3 regions of the Micromonospora sp. WMMD735 genome follow, and region 2 is predicted to be linked to each of the others. Evidence: riboswitches for the same ligand, from Rfam matches in the RefSeq annotation. Region 2 holds a riboswitch; each other region holds the start of a gene.
The links. A riboswitch is a leader RNA that binds a small molecule or an ion and turns the genes downstream of it on or off. The one in region 2 is predicted to bind cyclic di-AMP.
Positions count from the first base shown of each region.

Region 1: linked by a shared signal. The riboswitch ahead of ACN268_RS24790 (coiled-coil domain-containing protein) and the one ahead of ACN268_RS31430 (C39 family peptidase) in region 2 are both predicted to bind cyclic di-AMP.
Region 3: linked by a shared signal. The riboswitch ahead of ACN268_RS14295 (coiled-coil domain-containing protein) and the one ahead of ACN268_RS31430 (C39 family peptidase) in region 2 are both predicted to bind cyclic di-AMP.

Region 1 covers NZ_JBMHMJ010000002.1:5,666,231-5,675,550, reverse strand. The annotation lists gene ACN268_RS24810 (metal-sensitive transcriptional regulator) at 1-254, shown strand, start outside; gene ACN268_RS24805 (DUF305 domain-containing protein) at 313-942, opposite strand; gene ACN268_RS24800 (hypothetical protein) at 1,005-1,478, opposite strand; gene ACN268_RS24795 (YibE/F family protein) at 1,708-3,051, shown strand; cyclic di-AMP (ydaO/yuaA leader) riboswitch at 3,218-3,349, shown strand; gene ACN268_RS24790 (coiled-coil domain-containing protein) at 3,353-4,378, shown strand; gene ACN268_RS24785 (carbonic anhydrase) at 4,521-5,213, opposite strand; gene ACN268_RS24780 (helix-turn-helix transcriptional regulator) at 5,472-5,798, shown strand; gene ACN268_RS24775 (lipocalin family protein) at 5,860-6,462, opposite strand; gene ACN268_RS24770 (hypothetical protein) at 6,702-7,073, shown strand; gene ACN268_RS24765 (hypothetical protein) at 7,293-8,090, shown strand; gene ACN268_RS24760 (DUF1232 domain-containing protein) at 8,220-8,570, shown strand; gene ACN268_RS24755 (TIGR03618 family F420-dependent PPOX class oxidoreductase) at 8,617-9,090, shown strand; gene ACN268_RS24750 (hemerythrin domain-containing protein) at 9,213-9,320, shown strand, end outside.
Region 2 covers NZ_JBMHMJ010000002.1:7,245,555-7,254,874, reverse strand. The annotation lists gene ACN268_RS31440 (bifunctional cytidylyltransferase/SDR family oxidoreductase) at 39-1,547, shown strand; gene ACN268_RS31435 (CDP-glycerol glycerophosphotransferase family protein) at 1,571-3,262, shown strand; gene ACN268_RS31430 (C39 family peptidase) at 3,396-4,244, opposite strand; cyclic di-AMP (ydaO/yuaA leader) riboswitch at 4,516-4,660, opposite strand; gene ACN268_RS31425 (hypothetical protein) at 5,376-6,137, opposite strand; gene ACN268_RS31420 (hypothetical protein) at 6,269-6,664, opposite strand; gene ACN268_RS31415 (acyltransferase family protein) at 6,961-8,307, opposite strand; gene ACN268_RS31410 (polysaccharide pyruvyl transferase family protein) at 8,488-9,320, shown strand, end outside.
Region 3 covers NZ_JBMHMJ010000002.1:3,388,597-3,397,916, forward strand. The annotation lists gene ACN268_RS14265 (DUF3145 domain-containing protein) at 1-324, opposite strand, end outside; gene ACN268_RS14270 (hypothetical protein) at 679-1,008, shown strand; gene ACN268_RS14275 (carbonic anhydrase) at 1,106-1,795, opposite strand; gene ACN268_RS14280 (alpha/beta fold hydrolase) at 1,941-2,945, shown strand; gene ACN268_RS14285 (HelD family protein) at 3,113-5,230, shown strand; gene ACN268_RS14290 (cation diffusion facilitator family transporter) at 5,376-6,290, shown strand; cyclic di-AMP (ydaO/yuaA leader) riboswitch at 6,456-6,587, shown strand; gene ACN268_RS14295 (coiled-coil domain-containing protein) at 6,592-7,650, shown strand; gene ACN268_RS14300 (SRPBCC family protein) at 7,758-8,225, opposite strand; gene ACN268_RS14305 (STAS domain-containing protein) at 8,324-8,686, opposite strand; gene ACN268_RS14310 (hypothetical protein) at 9,042-9,185, shown strand.

The sequences.
Region 1 (9,320 bases), 1.6 Mb from region 2:
ACCAGCTGCTCGCGCGGCTGCGCCGCGTGGAGGGGCAGGTCCGGGGCATCGAGAAGATGGTCGACGACGACCGGTACTGCATCGACGTGCTCACCCAGATCTCCGCCGTCCAGGCGGCCCTGGACAAGGTCGCCCTCGGGCTGCTCGACGGCCACGCCCGGCACTGCATGCACGAGGGGGCCGCCGAGGGCCGCGCCGACGAGATGGCCGCCGAGATGATGGCCGCCGTCGGCCGCCTGATGAAACGCGGCTGACCCGCCGAGGGGGACGCACACGGGCGGACCGGTCGGGACCGGTCCGCCCGTACCCGGGTCAGCGCCGGGCGAGGATCTTCCGCATGGTGTCGATCTCGTCCTGCTGGCTGGCGACGATCTGCTGCGCCATGGCCCGCGCCCCGGTGTGCCGACCGTCCGCCAGCTCCTGCCGGGCCATGGTGACCGCCCCCTCGTGGTGCGCGATCATCAGACCGAGGAAGAGACGGTCGAAGTCCCGACCGGTCGCCCCCTCCAGCCGGGCCAGGTCGGTGTCGGACATCATCCCCGGCATGCCGTGATCCATCCCGGGCAGGTGACCGCCGGCCGGACTGCCGGCCGGGACGGGTCGCCCCCAGGCGGTGAGCCAGCCGGTCAGGGTGGCGATCTCCGGGGCCTGGGCCGCCCGGATCCGTTCGGCCAACCGGGTGACCTCCGGATCGGCGGCCCGGCTCCCGGCCAGCTCCGACATCCGTACCGCCTGCTGGTGGTGCGGGATCATCATCTGGGCGAACATCACGTCGGCCGGGTCGACCCCGGCGGGGGCGGAGGCGGCCGGGGCGGCACCTGCGGCCGGGCGGCCGTGGCCGCCGTCGGTGGAATGGTCGCCGCCGCAGGCGGACAGGGCGACGACGGTGCTGAGCGCGACGCCGGCCAGGGTGGCACGGCACGCGCGACGACGAGTGGACACGGGCAGACCTTTCGGTACGACGGAGACGGACGCGGGACGCGGCGGAGCCACGTCGGGGCGTCCTATCTGCGCAGTACCGACACCGTGGCGAGGCGGAGCCCGAGCGGGCGGGGTGGCGGGGCGCGCGGCTCCCGGGGCCGCGACGGCGGACGGGACACCCCGGCCGGCCTGGACCGCACGCCGAAGAGCAGCACCAGCACCGTCACGGTGAGCGCGCCGAGCACCGCCAGGCAGACGCCCCACGCCGTCGAGGGGCCGTCGGGCGAACCGCCGGGCAACGCCGCCACGCACCCGTCGGCACATCCCCCGACGGCCGGCACCGGCTCGCGGAGGGACGACCGGTCGACCGGGGCGTCGTGCCCGGCGGTGGACCGGTGCGGGCCACCCGTCGCGGTGTCCTGGCTGGCGGGGTGACCCCCGGCGAGGTGCGTGTCGTGGCCGAGGGTGTGCATCGCGGCGAGCCCCAGCAGCGTGCCGACGAGCAGGAGCAGCCGCAGCCACCGCCCGGTCGTCGTCGCCGTACCCGCCCGCCGCACGGCTCCACGCTAGCCGTCCGGGCCGCCCGGCGGGCCGGTACGGGTGGGTCGGCGCGCGTCGGGCCCGACCCGCGTCGCCGCCACCCCTCGACCTACCGTGGGCAGGGCGAACCGGGCGGGCGGGCCGGGGTGGTGGCTACCATCGTCCGACGACGACCCGCCGCCCGTGGTGAACCGGATGGCCGGCTGACACGTATCCCGTCCCGGATCGTTGGGAGAACTCGCACGCATGGGCGCCGACCACACCCGTCCCGCTCCGTCCACCCCGCCGCGGGTGCGGCGGCTCCTCGTCATGACGGTGGTGCCGCTCATCGTGGTCACGGTGATCGCCACGCTGGTGCTCTGGCCCGGCGCGACCCCGAAGATCGACCAGGGCGAGCAGGTGCCCCGCCACCACGGCACGGTGACCCGGGTGGTGACCGAGCCGTGCCCGCCCGCGCCGCAGACCCCCGACGGCCCCTCCGGGGTGGCCGACGGGCCGTGCGGGACGGTGACCGTCGCCGTCGAGCAGGGGCCGGACGCGGGCCGTGAGGTGCAGACGCCGGTGCCGTCGGGGCCGGGAGCGCCGACGGTGGCGGTCGGCGACGAGGTGGTGCTCGTCGCGCTGGCCGACCCGAGCGATCCGTCGGCGAGCAGCTACCACATCGCCGAGCACCAGCGGGGCATGCCGCTGCTCTGGCTGGTCGCCCTGTTCGCGGCGGCGATCGTGGCATTCGGCCGGCTACGCGGGCTGGCCGCCCTGGCCGGTCTCGGGGCCAGCTTCGCCATCCTGTTGACCTTCGTGGTGCCGGGCATCTCCGCCGGGGGCGCGCCGCTGCCGATCGCGGTCACCGGCGCCGCGTTGATCATGTTCGTGGTGCTGTACCTGACCCACGGGATCACCGCGCAGACCTCGGTGGCGGTGCTGGGCACGTTGGGCAGCCTGGTGCTGACCGGCGTGCTGGGCACGCTGGCCACCGCCGCCACCCACCTGACCGGGTACGGCAGCGAGGAGGCCACCACGCTGTCGATGTACCAGCGTGACGTGGACCTGCACGGCCTGCTGCTGGCCGGGATCATCATCGGTTCGCTCGGTGTCCTGGACGACGTCACGGTCACCCAGGCAGCCACCGTCACCGAGCTGGCGCACGCCAACCCGGGGCTGTCGCGGTTGCAGCTCTACCGGGCGGCGACCCGGGTCGGCCGGGCGCACATCGCGTCCACGGTCAACACGATCGTGCTGGCGTACGCGGGCGCGTCGCTGCCGTTGCTGCTCCTGCTCACCGCCGACAGCCGCCCGGTGAGCCAGATCCTCACCAGCGAGTTCCTGGCCCAGGAGATCGTCCGCAGCGCGGTGGCGACCCTCGGCCTGGTGGCGGCGGTGCCGCTGACCACCGGGTTGGCCGCGCTGGTCGTGACCGCCGGGCGGGGACCGGCCGACGCCGGTACGGCCGGGCCGCCACCCACCCCACGTCCCACCCCCGACCGTGCCGAGGCGTTGGAGGCGTTGAGCGCGCCCCGGCACGGTGCACCGTCCACCCCGGCCCCCGCACGGTGGCCGGACCCGGAAAGGAGCACGGACACCGCATGGTGACACTGCGCTGCGTGACCGGAGGCGAGGTCGCGGCTGTCGGTCGCGTCACTGATTACCCCTCGCTATCGGGAAAATACTCATTTGGTCGGGTTGCGGGCGTAGATCCCCGGTACGACTCTCGGGTAACCTCGCTGCCGGTCACCGCCGAAGGCGCCCACCGGCGCCAGCGGTGCCACCGCCCAATCGCCGTACGGCGAGCCGGGGAACCGAGCACCTGGGGTGAATCCGCGCCAGCGGTAGGGGCCACTTCCGTCCCGAACCCGTCAGCTAACCCGGTCGGCGGTCGACGGAAGGGAAAACTGTGACGGCACCCCTACGCCGCTGGTTGACGCCGGCAGTGGCCGTACTCGCCGCCCTGGCGATCGTCGCCGGACCGGCCGCCGCCCCCGCGACGGCCGCGCCCAACGCGCCCACCCCCTCGGGGCACGAGGAGGACGACGAGCCGAAGCTCCTCACCGACGTCATCGAGGCCACCAACCGGGAGTATTCGGCGGCGAAGACCCGGCTGGAGAAGTCCAAGAAGCGCCAGCTCGAATACGCCATCGAGGTGGAGAAGGCGGAGCAGGAGCTGGCGGCGCTGGCCCCGCAGGTCACCGAGATCGCCGCCCAGTCGTACCGGACCGGTCGGGTCGGCGCGGTCGCCGCGCTGCTGGAGAGCGACGCGCCGGACGCCTTCGTCCGCCGGGCCGCCGCCCTGGACGAGCTGAACATGGTCAACGCCGGCAAGCTGGCCGAGGTCAACAAGGTCAAGACCCGGGCCGAGCAGGCCAAGCTCGCCGTCGACGCCGAGGTCCGGGAGCAGCAGAAGCAGACCAACCTGATGGCCAAGAAGAAGACCGAGGCCGACAAGGCGCTGGCCCTGGTCGGCGGCCGGGGCTTCACCGGCGGCCTGGTCGACGCGACGTCCCCGGTGGCCCGCGTCGCCCCCGGCCAGACCGCCGACGGCGATTGGCGTGGCGAGTCGTGCAGCGAGAACGACCCGACCACGTCCGGCTGCATCACCCCGCGCACGCTGCACATGTACAAGGAGGTCAAGCGGGCCGGGTTCAACCGGTTCGTCGGCTGCTACCGCCCCGGTGGGCCGTGGGAGCACCCCAAGGGCAGGGCGTGCGACTGGTCGTTGCAGAAGAGCGGGTTCAGCCCGTGGCACAACAACGACACCCGGATGTACGGCAACAACCTCGCCGCGTTCCTGATCCGCAACTCGGACCGGCTGGGCATCTACTACGTGATCTGGAACCGGCAGATCTGGTTCCCGGCCAACGGCTGGAGTTCGTACTCGGGACCGTCCGACCACACCGACCACGTCCACGTGTCACTGCTGTAGCGACCGTTTCGACACCACGGCGGCGATGGTGCGGTGTCCGGGTTCCTGGACGCCGCGCCACCGGCCCCGATGAGTTGTTCGGGCCACGCACGACGAAGGCCGCCCGGCTGAGCCGGGCGGCCTTCGTCGTGACCGGTGCGGGTCAGGAGGCGACGGGTGCCGACGCGGCACCGGCCGGCACGGCCGGTGCGGGCACCGCGGCGGCGGGCTCGGACAGCACGGCGGCGGGCTCGGGGGCCGGGGCGACCTGGTGGACCTCGCCGGCGGCGAGGCGGTAGGACATGCCGACCACCGCGCACCGACCGGCGGCCACCTCGGCGGCGATCACCGGCGAGTTGCCGAGCAGCACCTCGACGGTCTGCGCGATGTGGATGTCGACGATCCCGTCGATGTCGTGCACCCCCTGCTGGGCCGCGCGACGCAGGCTCGGCCCGACGGCGGCGACCACCGAGTAGAGGTGCCCCGGGGGCTGGGTGCCGGTGCGGGCCGTGTCCCGGGCCGCCTGCACCGCACCGCACGAGTCGTGCCCGAGGACCACCACCAGCGGGGTGCCGAGCACCGTGACCGCGTACTCGACGCTGCCGAGCACCTCGGGCCCGGCGGTGTGCCCGGCGGTCCGGACCACGAAGAGGTCGCCGAGACCCCGGTCGAAGATGATCTCGGCGGCGAGCCGGGAGTCGGAGCAGCCGACGATGACGGCGAAGGGATGCTGACCGTCGGCGACGGCGGCGCGGTGCCCGGCGTCCTGGTTGGGATGACGGGGCACACCGGCGACGAACCGCCGGTTGCCGGCCTGCAACTCGGCCAACGCCTGGGTCGGAGTGATCGGGGCCATTGCCTCACCTCGGTCCGGAATCGCACCTGGTCACGCCGGCCGGCGGCGACGACGGCCGTGTCCCCACGGTCACACGCAGCTAAAGGTACGTCAAGATTTCGTGATACACGTTTCAGGCGTCGGTCGGCGCGGTGTCGACGGCGTGTCGGAGCCGGGGCGCGCACCGGACCGGCGGGCGACCCCGCAGGCCCGACCCGGCCGACCGGGCGCGGCCCGTCGGGGCGGCCGACGACGGGTCTCCCAGGTACGGGCCATACCATGACCGGCATGGCGACAGGCGGCACGGGGAGCACCCGGAACTGGACGTTCCTCACCAACCACGGCCATGTGCTGCTCGCCATCGCCCGGAACCCCACCGCCCGCCTCCGCGACGTCGCCGACGAGGTCGGGGTGACCGAACGGGCCGCCCAGGCGATCGTCGCCGACCTGGAGGCCGGCGGCTACCTGCGGCGTACCCGGGTCGGCCGGCGCAACGAGTACACGCTCAACCCGAGCGGCCACTTCCGGCACCCCGCCGAGGCCGACCGCCAGGTCGGCGCCCTGCTCGCCCTGTTCAGCCCCGACCCGGCCGACGCCGGGTCCTGAGCCGCCGGGCCCGGACGCCGACGGCCCGCCCCGGCGGGGACGGGCCGTCGCGGGTGGAGGGTCAGCAGAAGCTGCCCGCTCCGCCGCCACCGTCCTGCCGGGTGGTGCGGAAGTCGCACAGGTCGTAGCCGTTGGCGGTGAGCACCGCCTTCGCCGCCGCCGTCTGCGCCCCGGTCAGCGCCGGCTCCCGGGAGAGGACGAAGCCGGTGCTGCGGTCCGGGTCGCCGACGACCGCCCACCGGTAGCCGGAATCGAGCCCGATCACCACGTAGTTCGGCCCACCCAGGTAGATCCACCTACCGCCGAGCTTGAGGAAGGACACGGTCAACGCCGAGTCGGCCGGCGGGTTCTCACTGCGGGCCCGCCCGGTGACCGCGCTGGTGGTGCCCACGATGGTGCGGCAGGCGTTGCGGACCCCGATGGTGCCGTCGGGCTGGACGTCGTACCGCGCCGTCACGTTCTTGTAGCACTGGATCTCGAAGATCGCCGGGATGGCGGCGATCTGGTACCAGTCACCCGCGTAGCGCTCGACGTCGACGTCGGCCACCGGGGTGAGCGGTCCGGTGTCGACGGCGGTCGGCGCGGCCTGCGCGGGTGCGGCGGTGGCCAGCACCGCCGCGGCGGCGACCGCGACAGCCGCGACGGCCTGACGGCGTACTCCCATGGTGTCTCCTCCGGTCTGTCGGTCCGGCGCGACGGAGCGTCACGCCGTCGGCGGAATTGCCCGGACCCACCGGCCGGAAACTGTAGGCATTCTCATTCCTGTCAATGCATCCGGACGCAGGCCAACGGCCGTATCCCTGGTGGGCACAGTCCGTCCACACGGCACACCGTGGCCCGACTCACTCCTCCGGTCGGGTCACCGCCGCTGCGCGGACGGCCGGTCGGGGATAGGTTGGACGGGTGATCCGCGTAGCCCCCACCCCGCCGGTCTGGGTGTCGAGGCTGCGCGACCTGACCCGGCTGGCGGTCACCGCGCTGGTGCTCGCCGCCGGCCTCGGCGGGTTCCTCGCCGTCACCGGCGGCCCGGCCGCCGTCGCCGCCCGACCGTCCGTGGTGACCTCGCGGGTGGCGACGCTGCCCGCCGACGCCCGACCGACCGACGACCGGGCCGACGCCCGGCCCGGTGACGAACGGCCCGACGACGGGTCGCTGCGCCCCCAGCCGCCGACGCCCGCCGCCGAGGCCGCCACCCGGCCCGTCGCGCCGGCCGCCGGGGCGACGCCGGACCCGGTCCGGGACGCCACCGGCCGACGCGGCCCGCCCCGGAGCTGAGCCGCGCGGCACCTGCGCCGCCCGTCCCGGCCACGACCGGGCCCCTGCCGACCGCAGCCCCGGGATGCCCGGCCGGCCCGACCGCGATCCGGACAGGTCCGGTCCGGCAGATCCGGTCGACCGAACCGGTCCGCCCGTCGCAGGACGCGCCGCACAGCTCCCCCGCCCGCTGCCGGGCCCCCGTCCGTCCACATCGTTGTCCACCGTGAGGTGTTGGTGATGCAGACCGTCTTCTCCGCCGTCCTGCCCGATGTCCCCGCCGCCGCCGCGATCTGGCTGATCCTGCTCGCCCTCGCCGCCGTCGCCGTCGCGGCCCTGGTGGTCCGGCCCGGCCGGCTCCGGCTGGCGGTGGCCGGCCGGTTCCGCGACGCCGCCCTGCCCGACGACCCGGAACGGGCCGAGCAGGACCGGGAGCACACCCGGTACGCCGAGGAGGTCGCCGTGGCGGCCGACCGGGCCGGCACCACGGCGAGCCGGTTGCGGGCCGAGTGGCTCGCCACCCAGGACGAGGTCGAGTCGGCCTGGACCGCCCTGGAGGCGGCCGAGGCGCACCTGCGCCGGCTCGCCGCCGCCGCGGTCATGCCCCTGCCGCACACCGGTCAGACCCCCGCCGAGTACGCCGACCGGGAACGCTGGCTGCACCGGGCCGCCGAGGCGGCGCACCGGCGCGGTGAGCTGTCGGACGCGCAGCTCGCCGACGCCCTCGCCCACCGGGCCGGCTGGGACCCGCGCCGGCACCCGGTGGAGCAGGAACTCGTGCTGCGCCGCGCGACCCGGGACCACCTGGCGGCCCGGCACCGGGCAGCGGTCGCCCGGGAGCAGGCGGCCTGGCGGGCCGCCGACCTGGCCGGCGCGGCGGCCCGCAGCCTGCGCGACGAGGCGTTCGCCGCGCGGGAGCGCCGCCCGGAGCGGGCCGAGTCGGTGCTGCCGATGCCGGAGGCCCCCCGCTCGGCGGCGGACACCACCCGGGAGAACCCGGTCGTGGCGCGCGGCCGGGCCGCCGTCCCCGCCTACTGACCCACCTCCACGACCTGGCCCGCTTCACGACGGCGACGCCGCCGACGCCGGACGCGCACAGCCGGTGACGGCGGCGCGTCGCCTACCGGACAGCGGCGCGGTGGGCGGCGCTGGACTAGCGTTGCGGGCATGTCCCGGGAGATGTGGGCGCTCGTCGTCGTCGGCGCGATCCTGGCGCTGGCGACACTGGTCGGCGCGGTCCTGCTGGCGGTGCGGGTGGTGCGCACCCGACGGCTGCTCGGCGCCCTCGGGGTGAGCGGCAAGGTGGCGTTCTACGGTGCGCTGATCTACACGATCTGCCCGGTCGACCTGCTGCCCGACCCGATCTACCTGGACGACATGGGCGTGCTGGCCGGGGCGTTGATCTACCTGACCCGGCTGGCCCACCGCCGCCGGGCCGCCGGCCGCAGCCTGCCCGGTCAACCCGGCCGCACGGGTGTCCCGCCCGGCCCGGGCCAGTCCCGCCAGATCGTGTCATGATCGGGGCCGAGCCGGGGCCACGCCGGCCCTGGGACGGGGGACGGACATGGCCGGCAGGCATCGGTTGGACCCGTACGACGAGCGGGTCCTCACGTTCTGCCGTGAGCGGCACCTGGCCACGCTGACCACCCTGCGGCCCGACGGCACGCCGCACGTCGTACCGGTCGGGCTGACCTACGATCCGGCGGCCGGGCTGGCCCGGGTGATCACGTCCGCCGGTTCGGCGAAGGCCCGGTACGTCGCCGCCGCCGGTGCGGCGGGGGTCCCCGTGGCGGCGTGCCACCTCGACGGCCGCTGGTGGCTGACCGTCGAGGGCCGGGCGGTGCTGCGGACCGACGCCGCAGCGGTGGCCGAGGCCGAACGCCGGTACGCCGAGCGCTACCGCCCGCCGCGCCCGAACCCGGAGCGGGTGGTCATCGAGATCGGCGTGACCCGGCTGCTCGGCTCCCTCCCGCCGCTGACGTCCGAACAGGACCGACCCGGCGCGACGGACCGACCGGCGCGGCGGACGGGTCGCTGACCGTCGCCAGCGGGCGGGGCCGACAGGTGGTGGCTCATCGACGGTGATGGGTTCGGAGGGCCGGCGGTGGGTACAGGCCCCGCCAGGAGCCGATCCGTCCGCAACCGGTAAGGGGCACCGAGATGAGCGACCCACAGGCCACCACGGCTCAGGACGTGGTGGACGTCCTGACCGCCGACCACCACGAGATCGAGGCGATCTTCGTGGAGCTGGAGAACCCGCAGGGCACC
Region 2 (9,320 bases):
GGACGCGTGCAGACATCCCCCGAGAGTGAGGATCGGCAATGACGCAGGACCACACCACTGGCCCGGACGCCACACCGGAGACCCCGGCGCCGTGGCGGCCCTCCCGGACGGTGGCGGTGGTGCTGGCCGGAGGCACCGGGACCAGGCTGGGCCTGGGCATCCCGAAGCAGTTGCTGAAGATCGCCGGCAAGCCGATCATCGAGCACACCCTGGCCGTCTTCGAGGCCGCCCCGGAGATCGACGAGATCATCGTGCTGATGGCCACCGGGCACGTCGCCGAGGCGCAGCAGATCGTCGACAAGGCCGGCTTCCGCAAGGTCAGCAAGGTGATCGAGGGCGGCGACACCCGCAACGCCACCACCCGGATCGCGCTGGACGCGGTCGGTGACGGTGACGTCAACATCCTCTTCCACGACGCGGTCCGCCCGCTGGTCAGCGCCCGGATCGTCCGCGAGTGCGTGAACGCGCTGTGGAGCTACTCGGCCGTCGACGTGGCCATCCCCTCGGCCGACACGATCATCCAGGTCGACGAGGACGAGTGCATCACCGACATCCCGGTCCGGTCCCGGCTGCGCCGGGGGCAGACCCCGCAGGCGTTCCGCTCGGGCACCATCCGGGAGGCGTACCGGCGGGCCGAGGGCGACCCGGACTTCGCCGCCACCGACGACTGCGGCGTGGTGCTGCGCTACCTGCCCGGCACCCCGATCAAGGTGATCGACGGCTCGGACGAGAACATCAAGGTCACCCACCCGGTCGACGTGCACCTCGCCGACAAGCTGTTCCAGCTCGCCGCCGCCCAGGCCCCCCGGCTGTCGCACCGCAGCTACACCGAGGAGCTGGCCGGGCGCACGATCGTCATCTTCGGCGGCAGCTACGGCATCGGGCACGACCTCGCCGAGTTGGCCCGTGGCTACGGCGCGCAGGTCTTCCCGTTCAGCCGCTCCAGCACCGGCACCCACGTCGAGCAGACCGGCGACGTCGAGGCCGCGCTGAAGACCGCCTTCGAGGCCACCGGCCGGATCGACCACGTGGTGGTCACCGCCGGCATCCTGGAGAAGGGCGCGCTGGCCGAGATGGACGAGGAGACCATGGACCGGGTGCTCCAGGTCAACTTCGTCGGGCCGGTGATCGCCGCCCGGCAGTCGCTGCCGTACCTGCAGCAGACCAAGGGGCAGCTGCTGCTCTACACGTCCAGCTCGTACACCCGGGGCCGGGCCCAGTACGCGCTCTACTCGTCGACGAAGGCGGCGCTGGTCAACCTGACCCAGGCGCTGTCCGACGAGTGGGCCGAGTACGGCGTCCGGGTCAACTGCATCAACCCGGAGCGCACCGCCACCCCGATGCGCACCAAGGCGTTCGGCGAGGAGCCGGAGCACACCCTGCTGGCCGCCGAGACGGTCGCCCAGTCCTCGCTCGACGTGCTGATCTCCGACCTCACCGGCCAGGTGATCGACGTCCGGCGGGCCCCCGGCGAGGCGGCCCCGGTGCCCGCCCAGCCGACCGCGGCCGAGCAGGACCGGCTGCCCAGCGGCGTCGACGCCGGCTGACCCGACCCCCGGAGACGTACGACATGCGTGGTGACCTGGTCAGGAAACTGATCGCACGGTGCCTGACCACCGGCCTGGCCGTCCTCGCCTTCCTGGTGGTGGCGCTCACCGGCGCGACCGGCTGGGGCCTGGCCCTGGCGGTGGCCGCGCTGGCCGCCGCCGGCTACGAACGCCGGGTCCGCCCCGACGCCGACATCGTCGCCGAGACGGTGCTGCTGGCCGCCGGCATCATGGTCGGCCACGCCCGCCGGCTCGACGACGGGTTCGACCCGGTGCTGGCGCTCACCGCGCTGGTGCTGCTGGGCCTGGTGCTGCTGGTGGGGCCGCTGCGCGACGCCGGCAACCTGGAGATCCGGGCGGCGAACCTGCCGGTGCGGGCGTGGACCCCGCTGGTCGCCGCCCGCCTCGACGGCATCCTGCTGGGGCTGCTCGCGGTGGTGGCGGTGGCCGCCGCGTTCGCGCTGCCCGCCGTGGTCGCGTTGGCCGTCGTGCTGGTGGTCGCGGCCGGCTGCGGCGCGGTCGGCCTGGACCTGGCCCGGCGGCGGTTCCGGCCGTCCGGCGGGGGCGGCCCGGTGACCCGGGCGCTGCGCGCGCACCAGCCGGAGTTCCTGCTCTACTTCTCCGCCCCGCCCGGCTCGGAGTACCAGGTCACCATGTGGCTGCCCTACCTGGAGCGGCTCGGCCGGCCGTTCCTGGTGCTGCTGCGGGAGCCGGAGTTCCTGCCCACGATCGCCGCCGCGACGAGCGCCCCGGTGGTCTACTGCCCCACCCTCAAGGCGATGGACGAGGCGCTGGTGCCCAGCCTGCGGGTGGCGTTCTACGTCAACCACGGGGCGAAGAACAGCCACTGCATCCGGTTCACCCAGCTCACCCACGTGCAACTGCACCACGGCGACAGCGACAAGGCCCCCAGCGCCAACCCGGTCTCGGCCATCTTCGACAAGATCTTCGTGGCCGGTCCGGCGGCGATCGAGCGGTACGCGCGGGCCGGCGTGGAGATCCCCGCCGAGAAGTTCGTCGTGGTCGGCCGCCCCCAGGTCGAGGCCATCGAGGTACGCGGGGAGGCCCGCCCGTCGGCCGCCCCGACCGTGCTCTACACCCCCACCTGGACCGGCCACCACGCCGACGCCAACTACTGCTCGTTGCCGGTGGCCGAGCCACTGCTGCGCAGGCTGCTCGACCGGGGGGCCACGGTGATCCTGCGGGCCCACCCGTACACCGGGCAGAACCCGGCCTCGGCCCGGCAGCTGGCCCGGCTCACCGAGCTGCTCGCCGCCGACCGGACCCGTACGGGCCGGCAGCACCTGTGGGGTGCGGCGGCCAGCCGCGAGCTGAGCCTGACCGACTGCGTCAACCGCTCCGACGCGCTGGTCTCCGACGTCTCCGGGGTCATCTCCGACTACCTCTACTCGGGCAAGCCGTACGCGGTGACCGACCTGGGCGTCGACGGCGACGAGTTCCTGGACCGATTCCCGCTGGCCCGCTCCGGTTACGTGCTGCGCCGGGACATGGCCAACCTCGACGAGGTGCTGACCGGCCTGCTGGACACCGACCCGCTGGCGGCGGCCCGGTGGGACACCCGCCGCCGCTACCTGGGCGACTTCCCCGCCGACGCGTACGCCGACGGTTTCCTCGACGCCGCCCGCCGGGAGTTGGAGCCGGGCTGGACCCCGCCGACGCCCCGGACCGCCACGGTCCTCTCCCCCCGGGCCTGAGCCGGCGGTGCCCGACGCCTATCGGGGCGGTGTCGCGGTATCCGAGTCCGCTGACACCGCTGTATCGGCCCTATGACGAGCACCGCCCCGGCCACCCGTGGTCGGGGCGGCCGGGGCGGGTGGGGTGGGTCGGTCAGGCGGAGTAGCCCCGGGTGGCGATCCAGTTCGCCAGGGTGGTCACGCTGACCCAGTAGGCCGGCAGCGACGGGTCGGCCGAGTCGGCGACCCGCACGGTGCGGCCGTTGTCCCGGTAGCCCACGGCGGCGACGTAGTGGCCGCCGGGGAAGGAGTGCCAGCCGCCGTCGAGGTCGGTGGCGTCCCCGGCCACGTTCGCGACCACGGCCCGCCGGTCGGTGACCGCCGCGACCACGTCGGCCCGCAGCCGCTCGATCTGCGCGTCACTCGGGGTCCCGGCGAACATCCGGGTCCGGTACGGGTCCCCCTTGACCACGGCGTTGAGTACCCGGGTGGTGTCCTCGGCCGAGTTGGTGCCCATCTCGGTGGTGCCCAACTGGGCGGCGAGGGCGTCCTGGCCGCGCTCGATGCCGGCGGCGCTGAGCGCGTTGCGTACCGCCGCCGGGCCGCAGTAGTAGTAGGTGATCTGGGCCTGGTAGTCGTAGCGCAGGACCTTCGACGACGGGGGCTTCGGGGTCGCCCTGCGGGTCAGGTCCGGGTCGGCGGTGGCGCGGGCCTTGGCCCGGGTGACCCGCGGCGACGGGGTGGGGCTCGCCGACGGGCTGGTCGAGGGGGTGGCCGACGGGCCGGCCGGGGCGGGGACGGCGACCCGGGCCTGGGCGCGGCTGGCGACGTCGTCGAGGCGGGGGGCGGTCTCGGCAACGGCGGTGGCGTGCTGGTCGGTCGGGGCGTCGTCGACCCCGGCGGCCAGGGCGGTGCCGCCGGCGACCAGGACGAGGACCGCCGCCGAGCCGACGACCATCCGGTACGGGCGCTGGGCGCCCAGCCGGCGGAGCTGACGCTTCATGTGGTGCTTCACGGGGTGTTCCTCCACGGGGCGAGGCGGCCGGGCACGCCGGACCGGCACGTGGCGGGTACGCCACGCGCGGATCGGGTGTTCGGACGCTCGTTCGGCAGGGACCGCCCGACGGGAGCCGGACGGATCGGCGGGTCGCCCGACCGGGGTCGGGCGGCGGGGTGGACGGCCGGGTCAGCGCGTCAGGCGCGACGGTCCGGCGGCACCCCGGCACCGAGGTGGAGGAACCACCGAGGGGTGGGGTCATGCTGCACGAGGATGAAACTCCTTCCGCTGCCGCCGACCGGGTTAGCTGACGGATTCGGGCGGGAAGATCGCCCTACCCCGGGCCGTGGCCCGGAGATTCACCCCAGGTGGTGCGTGTGGGTCCCCGGTTCGTGCCGTGCACGATTGAGCGGGTCGGCGCGGCGTCGCCTCCTGCGATCGGAAACCGCACCGGACCGCAGCGACACTACTGGCCGCCCTTCCCTCCCGCCAAGCCCCGTGACCTGCGTAAACATCGCCGGGTCGGCCGATTTGCGGGGCAGTCGGGCAGCGGGGGTGCGGGCCGGGGACGAATGGCCGTCGGGGCTCGACAGGGCCGTGACCGGACAGCCGACCCGCAACCTCCGATGATCATCGGAGTCGATGTGACCGAGTGTGACGGGGTGTCCGGTTCCGCCGGGACGTGACCGCACCCACACCGGCCTGGATAACAATTCGGTCCCCGGGACCCCCGGTCCCCCGGTCTCCCCGGTCCCCCGGTCCCCCGGTCCGCGCGGCCCCGGGCAGGACCACCGCCCGCAACGGGACCGCAGGGGCGGGGGCACGGCATCCGCAACGGGGCCGAGGTCGTGGGGTCAACGCGGCACGGACACCGCCATCTGCGCGTCGTTGTGTCGATCGCCCCGGGCCGGACCGGACCGGGCCGGACCGGGCCAGGCCGGACCGGGCCAGGCCAGGCCAGGCCAGGCCGGACCGGGCCAGGCCAGGCCAGGCCAGGCCGGACCGGGCCGGGCCAGGCCAGGCCAGGCCAGGCCGGACCGGGCCAGGCCAGGCCGGACCGGGCCAGGCCAGGCCAGGCCGGACCGGGCCAGGCCGGACCGGACCTCGTCCGGTCCGGGAGCGGTGGTCCCGGGGCGGTCAGCCGACCCGGGCCGGGTGCCAGCGGGTGGCTTGCGTGAGGCGGGTCGCCGCCGACGTCGCGGTACGGGGCCGCGGGACCCGGCCCGGCCGCACCCGCTGCGTCGCCGCGTACGCCTCGGCGGCCAGGGAACGGGCGGCCTCGGCGGCCAGCTCGGCGTCCCGCCACGCGACGCTCTCCCGCCAGGCCGCCGCCCGGTACGCCGCACGCCGGTCCTCCCGGACCGCCCGGGCCAGCATCACCTCGTGCTCGACGGGGTGCCGGCGCGGGTCCCAGCCGTCGCGGTGCGCGAAGACGTCCCGCAGCCGCTCCACCGACAACTCGCCCCGCCAGTGCGCCGCCACCGCCTCCTGGTGCAGCCACCGCTCCCGGCCCGCGTACTCGGCGGGTGTCCGGGGGGTACGCGGGCTGGGCAGCGCCCCCGCGCCGACGAACCGGCGGGCGGCCGTCTCGGCCTCGTCGTACGCCTGCCAGGCCCGTTCCAGGGTGTCCTGGGCGGCCAGCCAGGCGGTCCGGTGCCGGCGGGCGGTCTGGGCGGCCCCGGCGGCGGCGACGGCCACCTCCTCGGCGTAACGCCGCAGGTCGGCGACCGGGGGCGGGGCGTCCGGCGGCGGCGCGACGGGGGTCACCTCGGTCGCCTGGTCCCGCTCGGGGCGGGCGACCAGGACGGCGAGGCCGGTCAGCGCGAGGACGAGCAGCAGGGACCAGATCGCGGTGGCGGTCGGCACCCCGATCAGGAACTGGGACAGCACGGTGTTCACGGGTCGACACCTCGCGGGCGGATGTGGCGGGTCGGGGCCGTACCGGGGCGGGACCGTTGCGGGCAACGTCCGCCCGGGGTGGTACGGGGACGAGGTCGTGGTGGTGGCGGGCGGCCCCCGCTGGGGCGGGTTCAGCCTGCCGGGGGTGCCCGGGGCCCGGCGGTGGCGGGCACCCAACCGCCAGGTGTCACCAGGGTGGCGGCCGGAAGCTCCCGTGCCGGACCGGCCGGTGCGGCGGTCACGCCGGCGTCGACCCGCTCGGTCGCCAGCACGTCGGCCCGCTCGGTCGCCCGGCCGTCGGAGCGGACGCCGTCGCCCCGGCCGAACGGGGTGTCGAAGGCGACGGCGGCGGGGAAGGAGTGCGCCGCGTCGGCCGACAGGGCGCCCGGGACCGGGTCGAACAGTGCGGGGCCGACCGGGGCGGGGCCGGCGGCGGCGAACGCGAGTGCGACGGCGAGGCCGGCGAGCAGCCGGGACATCCCGCGCGCGACCCACCACAGGGGACCGGTGGGCGCGACCGGGAACACGTGACCACGCTACCGAAGGGGTCACCGACCCGCAGCACCGCCGGGCGTGTCGCCGCGCCGAGCAGGCGGAGGAGCAGGTCACCCGGGGCCTGGGCCCGCACAGCCGGTTGGTGTCCATGATGGGGCGACGCATCGCGGCCGACGGAACACGTCCACGCCGACGCCCGGCCGGAGCAGGGGGCACCGGGAGGATGTGGTCCGATCCCGCCATCCCGGTGCCGGAACAGGGCGGTGTCCCGACTGCGGCGCGTCCTCGCCGGCGGCGGGAACGGAGGGAACCGGGCCGGGTGGGCGGGTCAGCGCGGGTCGCGCGGCCCGGCGTACTCGACGGGACGGCCGTCGCGCGGCCCGTCACCGGCCCCCCTCGGCCCCGGCACGACGCCGTCGCCGCGAGCGGAGGCAGCGCCGGGAGCAGCCGGGGTGTCGGAGGCGGCAGGGGTGTCGGAGGCGGCAACGCCAGGAGCAGCCGGGGTGTCAGAGGCGGCAACGCCGGGAGCAGCCGGGGTGTCAGAGGCGGCAACGCCGTCATCGGCGGCGGAGGTGACGGGAGCGGAGGTGGCGGCCGGCTTGCGGCGGCGGGGGGCGAGGCGGCGCATCATCGGCGTCTCGACGAAGCGGTGCAGCGCGGCGGCCAGCGCCAGGTTCGCCACCAGGAAGCCGAGCACGGCCAGCGGCCCCGACCAGCCGGACAGCCCGACGCCCCAGTGCCCGGTGAGCCGCAGGACGGTCATCATCACCAGCACGTGCACCAGGTAGAAGGCGAACGACACCTCACCGAGCCAGATCAGGCTGCGGTGCCGCCACGGTGACCAGCGGCCCTGCACGTCCGCGCGGGCCGCCGCCGGGATGACCAGGATGTACGCCACCGACAGCAGCGCCGCCCACATCTCGGCCGGGACCCAGTGCGCCGCCACCCAGACGGCCACGAACAGCAGGCTGGCCAGGGGCAGCCCCGGGCCCCGCCAGTGACCACGGCGCAGCAGCTCGGCAGCGGCGACACCCAGCCAGAACTCGGTGGAGCGGACCAGCGGGAAGACCTGGGTGAACCACCAGTTGGTGCCCTCGGGCAGCAGTTGCTGGCCGGGCCAGAGTGCCAGGATCACCAGCGGCACCGCCACCACCACGGCCCAGAGCGCGCCGGAGCGGGCCCGCCGGATCGCCGGCAGCGCCAGCGGCAGGCAGAGGTAGAAGAACAGCTCGCAGGACAGCGACCAGCTCACGTTGTTGATGCTGTAGAAGTAGCCGGGGGTCGGGTCCCACGCCTGGACGAGGAAGAGGTTCTCCAGGGCGGCACGCGGCACCACCGGGTCGGCGAACCACCACATCACCAGTAGCGCCGCCGCCCAGGTCAGCACGTGGTTGGGATAGATCTTGGCGAGCCGGCGACGCCAGAAGTCCCGCCGCCGGTCGCCGTCGCGGGCCGACCAGACCAGCACGAAGCCACTGAGGATGAAGAAGAACTGCACCCCGGACAGGCCCAGGGTGAACAGCCAGTCGACCACCGCCTTGGCGTCGGGCTGGGCGACGATCCGCATGGTGCCGACGTGGTAGCCGAAGACCAGCATGGCGGCGATCCACCGCAGCCCGGTCAGCGACGGGAGCCGGTTCAGCGCCGGGGACGCGGGGGTGGGCACGCTGGTCACCCGGGGCACCCTACCGGCAGGCCCCGTCCCCGGCGACGGAACGGGGTGGTGCGGATGTGCGGAAGGTGTACGAAATCCCTCCACTGCCCTAACATCGCGGGACCTGTCGGTGTCGGCGCACCCGTGGGTCAGGTCGGCGGCCCGTCGGAGGCTCCCGGCAACGAGGAACGGAGCGAAGTGGTGCACCAGCGGATCCTGATGCGGGCGAAGAAGGACCCGTTCGACGTACGCGGCCCGGAGGAGGCGTACGAGGGGAACTGGATCGGGGAGAACAACGGCAACCTGGTCTTCAGTCACGCCGCCCACAAGCTGCTACGCACCTCCACCGCGCGGATCACGTCGACCGAGTTCAAGGTCGACCTGCGCGACGCCGACCGGATCAACGAGCAGTACGACGTGTACGTCATCCCGCTGGCCAACGCGTTCCGGCGCAGCTACGCCCACCGCATCGAGCTGATGACGAAGCTGGTCGAGCGGCTGCGGATCCCGGTGGTGGTGTTCGGGGTGGGCGTACAGACCGACGTGCACGGCGACCGGGAGTACCTGCGTCCGATCGACGACGTGGTCAGCCGGTTCGTCCGGGCGGCGCTGGAGCGGGGGCCGAGCATCGGCGTACGCGGGGAGATCACCGCGCAGTACCTGAACACGCTGGGCTTCTCCGCCGTCGACGTGATCGGCTGCCCGTCGATGTTCCTGCACGGCGACCAGCTCCGGGTGGAGAAGTCCGCACCGGCCCTGAGTACCGACGCCCGGGTGGCGCTGACCGTCTCCCCGTACGTCAAGTCGATGGCGAAGATCATCGCCTCGCACCAGGCCCGCTACCCGAACCTGCGCTACCTCCCGCAGGATCTCAAGACGCTGGGCACCCTGCTCTACGGCGACGCGCCGCAGGACCGGGGCAAGACCAGCGCCATCCCGGTCCACACCTCGCACCCGCTGTTCACGCAGGACAAGGTGCGGATGTTCCTCGACCCGTGGACCTGGATGGACTACCTCGCCGGTTTCGACTTCGC
Region 3 (9,320 bases), 3.9 Mb from region 2:
GATGTCGCCGGCCGCGCCCACCGCGGCCCGGAACAGGCCCCGGCCGGGCACGTGCATGAAGCGTTCGCCGTCCGCGCCGGTGCTGGGTTCCTCGGTCACCTCGAAACGGATCATGGGCCACTGCCTCAGGGCAGCAGCCAGCTCGGCACCCGTCCCCGGCCGACCGGTCCATCCACACTCGGCCCGGCGGGCGCCGGGATCGACGGGCTGAGCCGTCCAGTGCAGGTTGACCGGCGCGGCGAGGACGCGCGCGATCGCCCACTCGACGTGCGAGCACACGGCGAGCGGGGTCGAGTGGACGTATACGACGCCACGCGTTGGCACGGTGACCTCCCGGAGGGCGAGGTGCGTCTTCCCCTACGACCTCGACACCCGAGTGGCTGTTGCCACACATGATGACTGCTGTGACGGATGGTGCGCCAGGGAATCGGAAAATTCGCCGGGGGGAAATACCCGGACCGGTGACCGGGGTTGTGCACTCCGACGGGCACGGTGAGCTGCCAGGCACCGTGGTCGTGTATATTTCTCTGGGCGGTTCTGTGCCGTCGCACCACTTCGCGGGCCGACGACCCACCCGGGCGTCCGACGACCACCGAGCGTCAGACGACCACCGGCCGTCACCCGCTACAGCCCCCGGACGTTCCCCGTCCTCCCGTACGTCTTGCAAGGAGCATCTCCGTGGCGAGCAACACCTCGAAGACCGCGCGCGCGTCAGTCCGGGCCGGCCAGGCTGGCCAGGGTGGCGCCCTCAGCGTGCTGGGCGAGTTCAAGTACCTCATCCCGCTCAACGGCGGCAAGCACGCCTACGTGCGGAACCTGACCAACGGCAAGACCGCGCACCTGCGTACCGACTCCGACGCCTTCGTCGAGGAGATCCGGACGCTGGCCACCGCCGGTCACGCCGCCAAGATCCGCGCCGAGATCAGCAACCTCGCCGCCACCCACCCCGACCACGGGTGGGACAAGACCGAGAAGCGTCTCGTCGAGGCCGGCGTCTTCGAGGGCTGAGCCCCCTCCCCCAGCACGACCGGAACCGCCCGTCGGGTCACCCCGGCGGGCGGTTCCGTGTCCGCGCCCGCCACGTCCGCGCCCGCCACGTCTGCGCTCACCACGTCTGCTCCGGCGGGTCAGGCTCCTCGTCGAGCAGGGTGACCTCGCCGGTGTCCAGGTCGTACAGGGCGCCGACGACGTCCACCCCACCCGCCGCGACCGGGCCCGCCAGCATGTCGTCGGTGCGCAGCGCCCGCACCGTACGGCGGACGTGCCGGCGTACGGCCAGCGGGTGCACGCCCGGGTCGTGCGGCCCCGCCTCGGTCACGGCCGGGGTGATCCGCTCGACCAGGTAGCCCAGGTCACCGTCCGGACGCCGGCCCCTCCGCACGCTGTCCACCGTCGCGGCGACCGCGCCGCACCGTTCGTGCCCCAGCACCATCACCAGGGTCACCCCGAGCTGCGCCACCACGTACTCGATCGAGCCCCGCACGGCCCGGTCGAGCACGTGTCCCCCGGTCCGGATCACGCAGATCGACCCGAAGGTCTGGTCGAAGATCGCCTCCAGCGGCACCCGTGAGTCGATGCAGCCGAGCAGCACCGCGTACGGCTGCTGGTCGCCGGAGGCCACGGCCGCGGCGGCGGTCACGTCGTGCCCGTGGACCGGTCGGCCGCTGACGAATCGCCGGTTGCCGGTGAGCAGCTCGGCCAGCGCCGCCCGGGGGGTACGCGCGGCCCGGGGCGGCCCGGCGTCGACGGGCGGCCCGTCGGAGGTCCGGGCGGCCCCGGTGGGCGGTCTCGGCATGGCTCCAGACTGACCGCCCGGCTGGCCCCGTGCGGGCGGGTCGGGAATCTTCTCACCGACACGGTTGGCGTGGTCTGATGTCGGGTAGCCGGTGTTACCGCCGGGTTACGCCGGTGAATGTGTCCCGGGTGCCTGGGAGGTGGCGATGCCGGAGCAACGGGAGTTGCGGCTGCCCGACGGGGTACGCCTGCATGTCGAGGTGACCGGGCCGGTCGAGGCCGAGGTGACCGTGGTCCTGCTGCACGGCTGGACGCTCGACGGTCGGGCCTGGCACCGGCAGCTCGCCGACCTGCGCAGCCGCTTCGGCGACCGGGTCCGGGTGGTCACCTACGACGCCCGGGGGCACGGCCGGTCCAGCTGCATGGCGCTGCGCACGGCGACCCTGGCCCAGCTCGGCGACGACCTCGCGGCGGTGCTGGACGAGGTCGCCCCGGCCGGGCCGGTGCTGCTCGTCGGGCACTCGATGGGCGGGATGAGCGTGATGGAGTACGCCCACCGGCACCCGTCCCACTTCGCCGCCCGTACGGCCGGGCTGGTTTTCGTCTCCACCACCGCCGAAGGCCACACCCACACGGTGTACGGCCTGTCGCCGCGGATCGCCCGGCTGATCCGGCTCGCCGAGACCACCGGGGCCGGGGTACTGGCCCGGTGCGGCTCCTGGCGGCCACCCCGTCCGCTGCTGCGCGCCCTGGCCCCGAGCATCAGGTGGATGCTCTTCGGCGACCGCTGCTCCGGCGCCGACATCCGGCTGGTCACCTCGGCGGTGGCCCGCGCCTCGCTGCGGTCGATCGGGGGTTTCCGCGCCTCGATCGGCGCCCAGCACCGGCTGGCGACGCTCGCCGCGTTGGCGCACCTGCCGGCGGCGGCGCTGGTCGGGGACCGGGACCGGCTGACCCCGCCGCCGTGTGCGGAATCGATCGCGGCGGCGCTGCCGGCCACCGAGCTGACCGTCTGCCCCGGTGCCGGGCACATGCTGATGATGGAGCGTCCGGACGAGGTGAACGCCGCCGTCGCCGGGGTGCTCGACCGGGTGCTGTCCGCCGCCGGGGCTACGCCACCGGGGCCCCGTCGTCCCGTCGACGCCCCGTCCGGCCGGGCGGGCGCCGACGTCCCGGGCGACCCCGCGTCCGCCGGGCGGACGACGCGCTGAGCCGATCCGCCGTCGCCCCGCGCCGCCGCGCCCCGGGCGGGCCGCGCGGTGGTGGTGGAGGTCGCGGTACGGGTATCGGCCCGCCGGTGGGTGGGCGGCTGCCCGTACCCTCATTCCGCCTGGCGTGCACCCGCGTCCGGCGTCGCCGTCGCACAGGAGCCGGTACGTTGACCGACCAGACCACCCTGGAGCAGGAGATCGCCGCCGAGCAACGGCATCTCGACCGGGTGTACGCCCGGCTCGCCGAACTGCGCCGCTCGGCCGCCCGCGCCGAGCGGGACGGCTACCGGCTGGCCGGGGTCGGTACCTTCGGCGCGCTGGTGGAGCGCGACGCGATGGTCTTCCACGCCGCCCAGCGCCGGCACCTGCTCGACGCCGAACACGAGGGGCTGGTCTTCGGCCGGCTCGACCTGCGCGACCGTCAGGTGCTGCACGTCGGCCGGCTCGGCGTGCGGGGCGAGGACGCCGAGACGCTGGTGGTCGACTGGCGGGCCCCGGCCGCCGCCGCCTTCTACCGGGCCACCCCGGCGGAGCCGCTGGGGGTGGTGCGGCGGCGCACGATCAGCTCGTCGGACGAGAAGGTCACCCGGATCGAGGACGACCTGCTCGACCCGGAGGCCGCCCCGCCGGACATGCCGGTGGTGGGTGACGGGGCGCTGCTGGCGACCCTGTCCCGGGCGACCGGCCGGGGGATGCGGGACATCATCGCCACCATCCAGCGGGAGCAGGACGAGGCGATCCGCTCCCCCGCTTCGGGGGTCACCATCGTCTCCGGCGGGCCGGGCACCGGGAAGACGGCGGTGGCCCTGCACCGGGCGGCGTACCTGCTCTACGCCGACCGCAGCCGGTACGCCGGCGGCGGCATCCTGGTGGTCGGCCCGTCGGCGGTCTTCGTGGAGTACATCGCCTCGGTGCTGCCGTCGCTGGGCGAGGAGACCGCCACCCTGCACTCGCTGGGTTCGCTGTTCCCCGGCCTGTCGGCGACCCGCACGGACGGGCCCGAGGTGGCGGCGGTGAAGGGTTCGCTGCGGATGCGTCGGGTGCTGGAGCGGGCGGCCCGGGACGCGGTGCCGGACGGCCCGCAGGAGTTGCGGCTGCTCTACCGGGGTGCGTTGCTGCGCCTGGAGCGGCGCGAGCTGGACGGCATCCGGGACCGGGCGCTGCACCGGGGGGCCCGCCGCAACGAGGTCCGCCGGGTCGGCTTCGACGGGGTGCTCGCCGCGTTGTACGCACAGGCCCGGCGGTCGGCCGTCGCCGGCCTGCCCGAGCAGCCCGCCTTCGAGGACGAGATCATCGAGCGGCCGGAGTTCCGGGAGTTCCTCAAGGCGTGGTGGCCCCGGCTGCATCCCCGGCACGTGCTGGGCTGGTTGGCCCGGCCGGAGCGGCTGCGCCGGTACGCGGCCGGCGTCCTGTCCCGGGCGGAGGTCGGGTTGCTGGCGCAGGCGTACCGGTCGCTGGACACCGAGGGGCTGACGGTGGCCGACATCGCCCTCCTCGACGAGCTGGACGCGCTGCTGGGTCAGCCGGTCCGCCCAAAGAAGGCCCGGCGGGACCCGTTCCAGCTCGCCGGCGGCGTCCGGGAGCTGAGCACCTTCGGGGAGCGGCAGCGGGCCGCGCGGGCGGCGGCCCGGGAGCGGCCCGAGGACTACCGGGACTACGCGCACGTGGTGGTCGACGAGTCGCAGGACGTCTCGCCGATGCAGTGGCGGATGATCGGCCGGCGCGGTCGGCTCGCCTCCTGGACGGTGGTGGGTGATCCGGCGCAGACCGCCTGGACGGGTGACCAGGCGGAGCTGGACCGGGCCCGGGACCAGGCGCTGGGCCGACGGCGGCGGCACCGGTTCACGCTGTCCACCAACTACCGCAACTCGGCGGAGATCTTCGCGGTGGCGGCGGCGGAGATCCGCCGGCTCTATCCGGACCTGGAGTTGCCGAGCGCGGTGCGCTCCACCGGGGTGGACCCGGTGGCGCTGCACGTGCCGGCGGCGGAGCTGGCCCGGACGACTGCCGATGCGGTGGACGCGTTGCTGGCCGAGGTGGCGGGGACGGTCGGCGTGATCACCCCGGTGCCCCGCCGGGACGAGGTCGCCGGCTGGTTGGGCGACCGGGGCGGGGCGCGCCTGCAGGTGGTGACCAGCCTCCAGGCCAAGGGCATGGAGTACGACGGGGTGGTACTGGTCTGCCCCGGCGAGATCCGGGCCGATCCGGGCTCCGGGGTACGGACGCTCTACGTGGCGTTGTCCCGGGCGACCCAGCGCCTCACCACCGTCGAACCGACCGGCTGACCGACCGGCACCCCGGCCCACCCGGCCGGACGTCCGACCGTCACTTGCACACATAGCGATGTGAGCATAGATTGGAGCGGGTCCGCGACGGCGACGGTGGTCCGCGACGGCGACGGTGGTCCCGACGGCGACGGAAGGTGTGGACGTGGGCGCAGGTCATGACCACAGCGCGACGGTGAGCAACGCCGCGCACCGGCACCGGGGCCGGCTCTGGGCGGCGTTCGGGCTGCTCGCCGTGCTCATGGTGGTCGAGGCGGTGGCCGCCTTCGGCACCGGTTCGCTGGCCCTGCTCTCCGACGCGGGGCACATGTTCACCGACGTGCTCGGCATCGGGATGGCGCTGGCCGCGATCACCGCCACCCGGCGGGCCGCCCGGGACCCGCAGCGCACCTTCGGCCTCTACCGGCTGGAGGTGCTCGCAGCCCTGGCCAACGCCGTCCTGCTCAGCGGGGTGGCGGTCTACGTGCTGATCGAGGCGGTCCGTCGGTTCGGCGAGCCACCCGAGGTGCTGGCCGGCCCGATGCTGGTGGTGGCGGTGCTCGGCCTGCTCGCCAACATCGTCGCGTTCGGCCTGCTGCGGGAGGGTGCCAAGGAGAGCATCAACCTGCGCGGGGCGTACCTGGAGGTGCTCGGTGACCTGCTCGGCTCGGTCGGAGTGATCGTGGCGGCGCTGCTGATCGCCGGCACCGGCTGGTGGTGGGCCGACCCGCTGGTCGCCGTGGCGATCGGCGTGTTCATCCTGCCCCGCACCTGGCGGCTCGGCCGGGCGGCGGTGCGCATCCTGGTCCAGGCCGCTCCGGAGCACCTGCCGGTGACCGCCGTGCACGACCGGCTGACCGCCGTGCCCGGGGTCGCCGAGGTGCACGACCTGCACGTCTGGACGCTCACCTCCGGCATGGACGTCGCCTCGGCCCACCTCACCCTGGCCGGTGACGCCGAGGTCGGCACGGTGCTGGCGGCCGCCCGGGGCGCCCTGCGGGAGGATTTCCACATCGAGCACGCCACCCTCCAGGTCGAGCCCGGAGCGAGCCCCGGCGCGTGCGGCCCCGCCCACTGGTGACCCCACCCTGGGCCGGACAGTCAGCCCCGCCGGGTACTCCCGCACAGAGATCACGGAAATTTGCGTCGTTTGAACCATTTGAGAGTATTCACTCTCGTACCCTCAGTCACGAGGTAGGCAGGCGTCACACGCGTACCGGTAGGCTCGGCCCCGGTCTCCGCCAGGCAGAGGCCGCCGCCTAATCGCCCGCCCGGGCGAACCGGGGAACCACGTTCCTGGGGTGCATCCGCGCAAGCGGTAGGGATCTTCCGTCCCGAACCCGTCAGCTAACCCGGTCGGCGGCTGACGGAAGGACATCCGCATGCACGTACGCACCACCACACGGCTGCTGGCCGCAGTCGTCACGGCCCTGGCCCTGGGCGTGTCGGCCGCGCCGTTCACCCCGGCCGCCGCCGCGCCCACCACCCGGCTCGCCGCCCCCGGCGACGACGACGAGGGCGGCACCCCGGCGCTGCGCGACCAGCTCGACGCGGCCAGCAAGGGCTGGCTGGAGGCCAAGGCCGCCCTGGAGCGCTCCACCAAGCGCCAGCAGGAACTCGACGCGCAGCTCAAGACCATCGAGGGGCAACTGGTCACGCAGACCGCCAAGGTCGGCGAGATCGCCGGAGCGGCCTACCGCACCGGCCGGCTCGGGCCGATGTCCGCCCTGCTCAACAGCAACACCCCGAGCGGTTTCCTGGACCGCGCGGCGGCGCTGGAGACGGTCGCCACCCGGGAGGACCAGGAACTGCGCACGATGATCGAGACCCGGGACCAGGCCACCCGGACCCGGGCGGCGGTCACCCGGGAGATCACCGAACAGCGCAAGCAGGTCGCCACCATGGGCAAGCGCAAGGAGCAGGCCGAGCGGGCGTTGGCGGTGGCCGCCGCCGACAAGCCGACCTCCACCTCCCGCGACTCCGGCAGCTCCGACGGCACGTCCACCAGCAACGCCAAGGGGGCGCCCCGCAACTCCGACGGCTCCTGGCCGTCCGAGTCGTGCAGCGTCAACGACCCGACGCCGGCCAACGGCTGTATCACCCCGCGCACGCTCAACGCCCTCAACCAGGCCAAGGCCGCCGGTTTCACCAGGTACGTCTCCTGCTACCGGCCCAGCGGCTCCGGCGAGCACCCCAAGGGCCGGGCGTGCGACTTCGCCGCCCAGAAGGGCGGCTTCGGCGGGGTGGCCAGTGGCGGCGACCGGACGTACGGCAACAACCTCGCCGCGTACTTCATCCGCAACGCCGACCGGCTCGGTGTGCTCTACGTGATCTGGTTCAAGCGGATCTGGCTGCCGAGCAGCGGGTGGAAGGCGTACAGCGGGGGCAACGGGGACCCGTCCAGCGACCACACCAACCACGTACACCTGTCGATGATCTGAGCCGACCCGGTGGTCCGTCCGACGCGGGCGGACCACCGGACCACGGCCCGGCCGCAACAGGCGGGTCGGGTGCCGACCGGGCCGGGCGGCCCAGGTGCCGGCGGTGGTCAGCCGGCGGGTGGCGGGTCGCCGGCCCGGCCGTCCAGGACCGCGCCGAGTCGGCTGGCCAACCCCAGGTGGGCGGCGCGGGCCTGCCGGAAGGCGTAGCCGAACAGCGGGGCCGGCGCGGCGAGGGTGATCTCCACGTCGATCCGCAGCAGGTCACCCTCCATCCGCAACCGCGTGTGGTTACGCACGGTGGTGCCGGGCTGCTGGCGGGCCACCGTCACGATCTCGTCGTCACCGGCCAGCAGCACGTCGGCCTGGTAGGTGACGGGGAACCGCAGCGGGCCCAGCTCCAGCCGGTCGGTGATCGCGTAGCTGGCCAGGGCACCCGGCCGGGCGGGCAGCCGGCGCACCCGGACGATCAGGGGATGCAACTCCTCCTGCCGGGACAGGTCGCTCAGCAGCGCCATCGCGTCGGCCGGTGAGCAGTGCGCCTGCACCGTGTAGCTGAAGCTCTCCCGCCGGACCACCGGGCCTCCTGACCGTCGTCGGTCGCACGATCGTGCCGTACCGGAGACGGACTGGCAACGTCCCTGGTCAGTGGCGTCGACACCGACAGGTGGCCCGGTCAGGCGCCGGGCAGGACCTCCGGGGTGGCGGCACCGGCGAAGTACGGCTCCGGGGCGCCGAAGAGCCCGAGCAGGCCGGTGACCCAGAGCTGTCGGTGCACGAACCGGCTCGGCTCGGTGACGATCAGTTTGACGCCGCTGACCTCGGCGGTCTGGAAGCCGGCGACCATGGCGCTGATCCCGACGGAGTCGATGAAGGTGACGAGTCGCATGTTCAGCTCGATCCGCGCGGGCCGGCCCTTGGCCAGCACCTCGGCGATCGCCTCACGTACCTCGTAGGCGGTGTCGACGTCGATCTCACCACGGGGGGCGATTTCGATGACACCGGCCGGCAGGACCGACTTCACGATCGACAGGCTCACGCGAGCACCTCCACTCGCCCGTCCCCGGGCGCCTCATCAGTACGCGGGCCGCGACCGAGAGTATTCCTCCGATGGCCTCGGTCGCCACCCCTCGGGATGAGCAATTCGCGGATCCGGACGGACCGGACCGTCCCTCTCCGCACCGTTGCTGGTCCTGTTCACCTCAGACGAACGGCACAGCTCGGCCGTTCCAACCGTCCCAGAGTAGCCGCCCCGGTCCACCGACACCCGGATGCGGTACGCCGGGCGAGCCCCGCCGGCTCCCCTTCGCGGCCCGCCGGCTCCCCCGGTGCAGGTTGTGCCGGGTGCCTACCGTGGGCGAGAGATGGGTCACCACGATCGAGGAGACGGATCGATGCTCAGGAGACTGCTCGGCCTGGCCGGGGTCGGCGCGCTACTCGCTCTCGTCCTGGCCTGCGGCTTCGGCGGCGGGGACGACGACGATGACGACGACGGGGACGATTTCGCCCGCGCCACCTCCGTGGTCTCGGTGCGCTGAGCGGCGAGGGTCACCGGGGCGTACCGGGTTTGCGACCCGGGCGGGCGGGGCACTGCTCGGACACCGGCCGGGTGACCGGCCGGGGCGAGGACCGTCCCGCGGCACGGAGACGACATCCGAACTGGCCGCAGACTT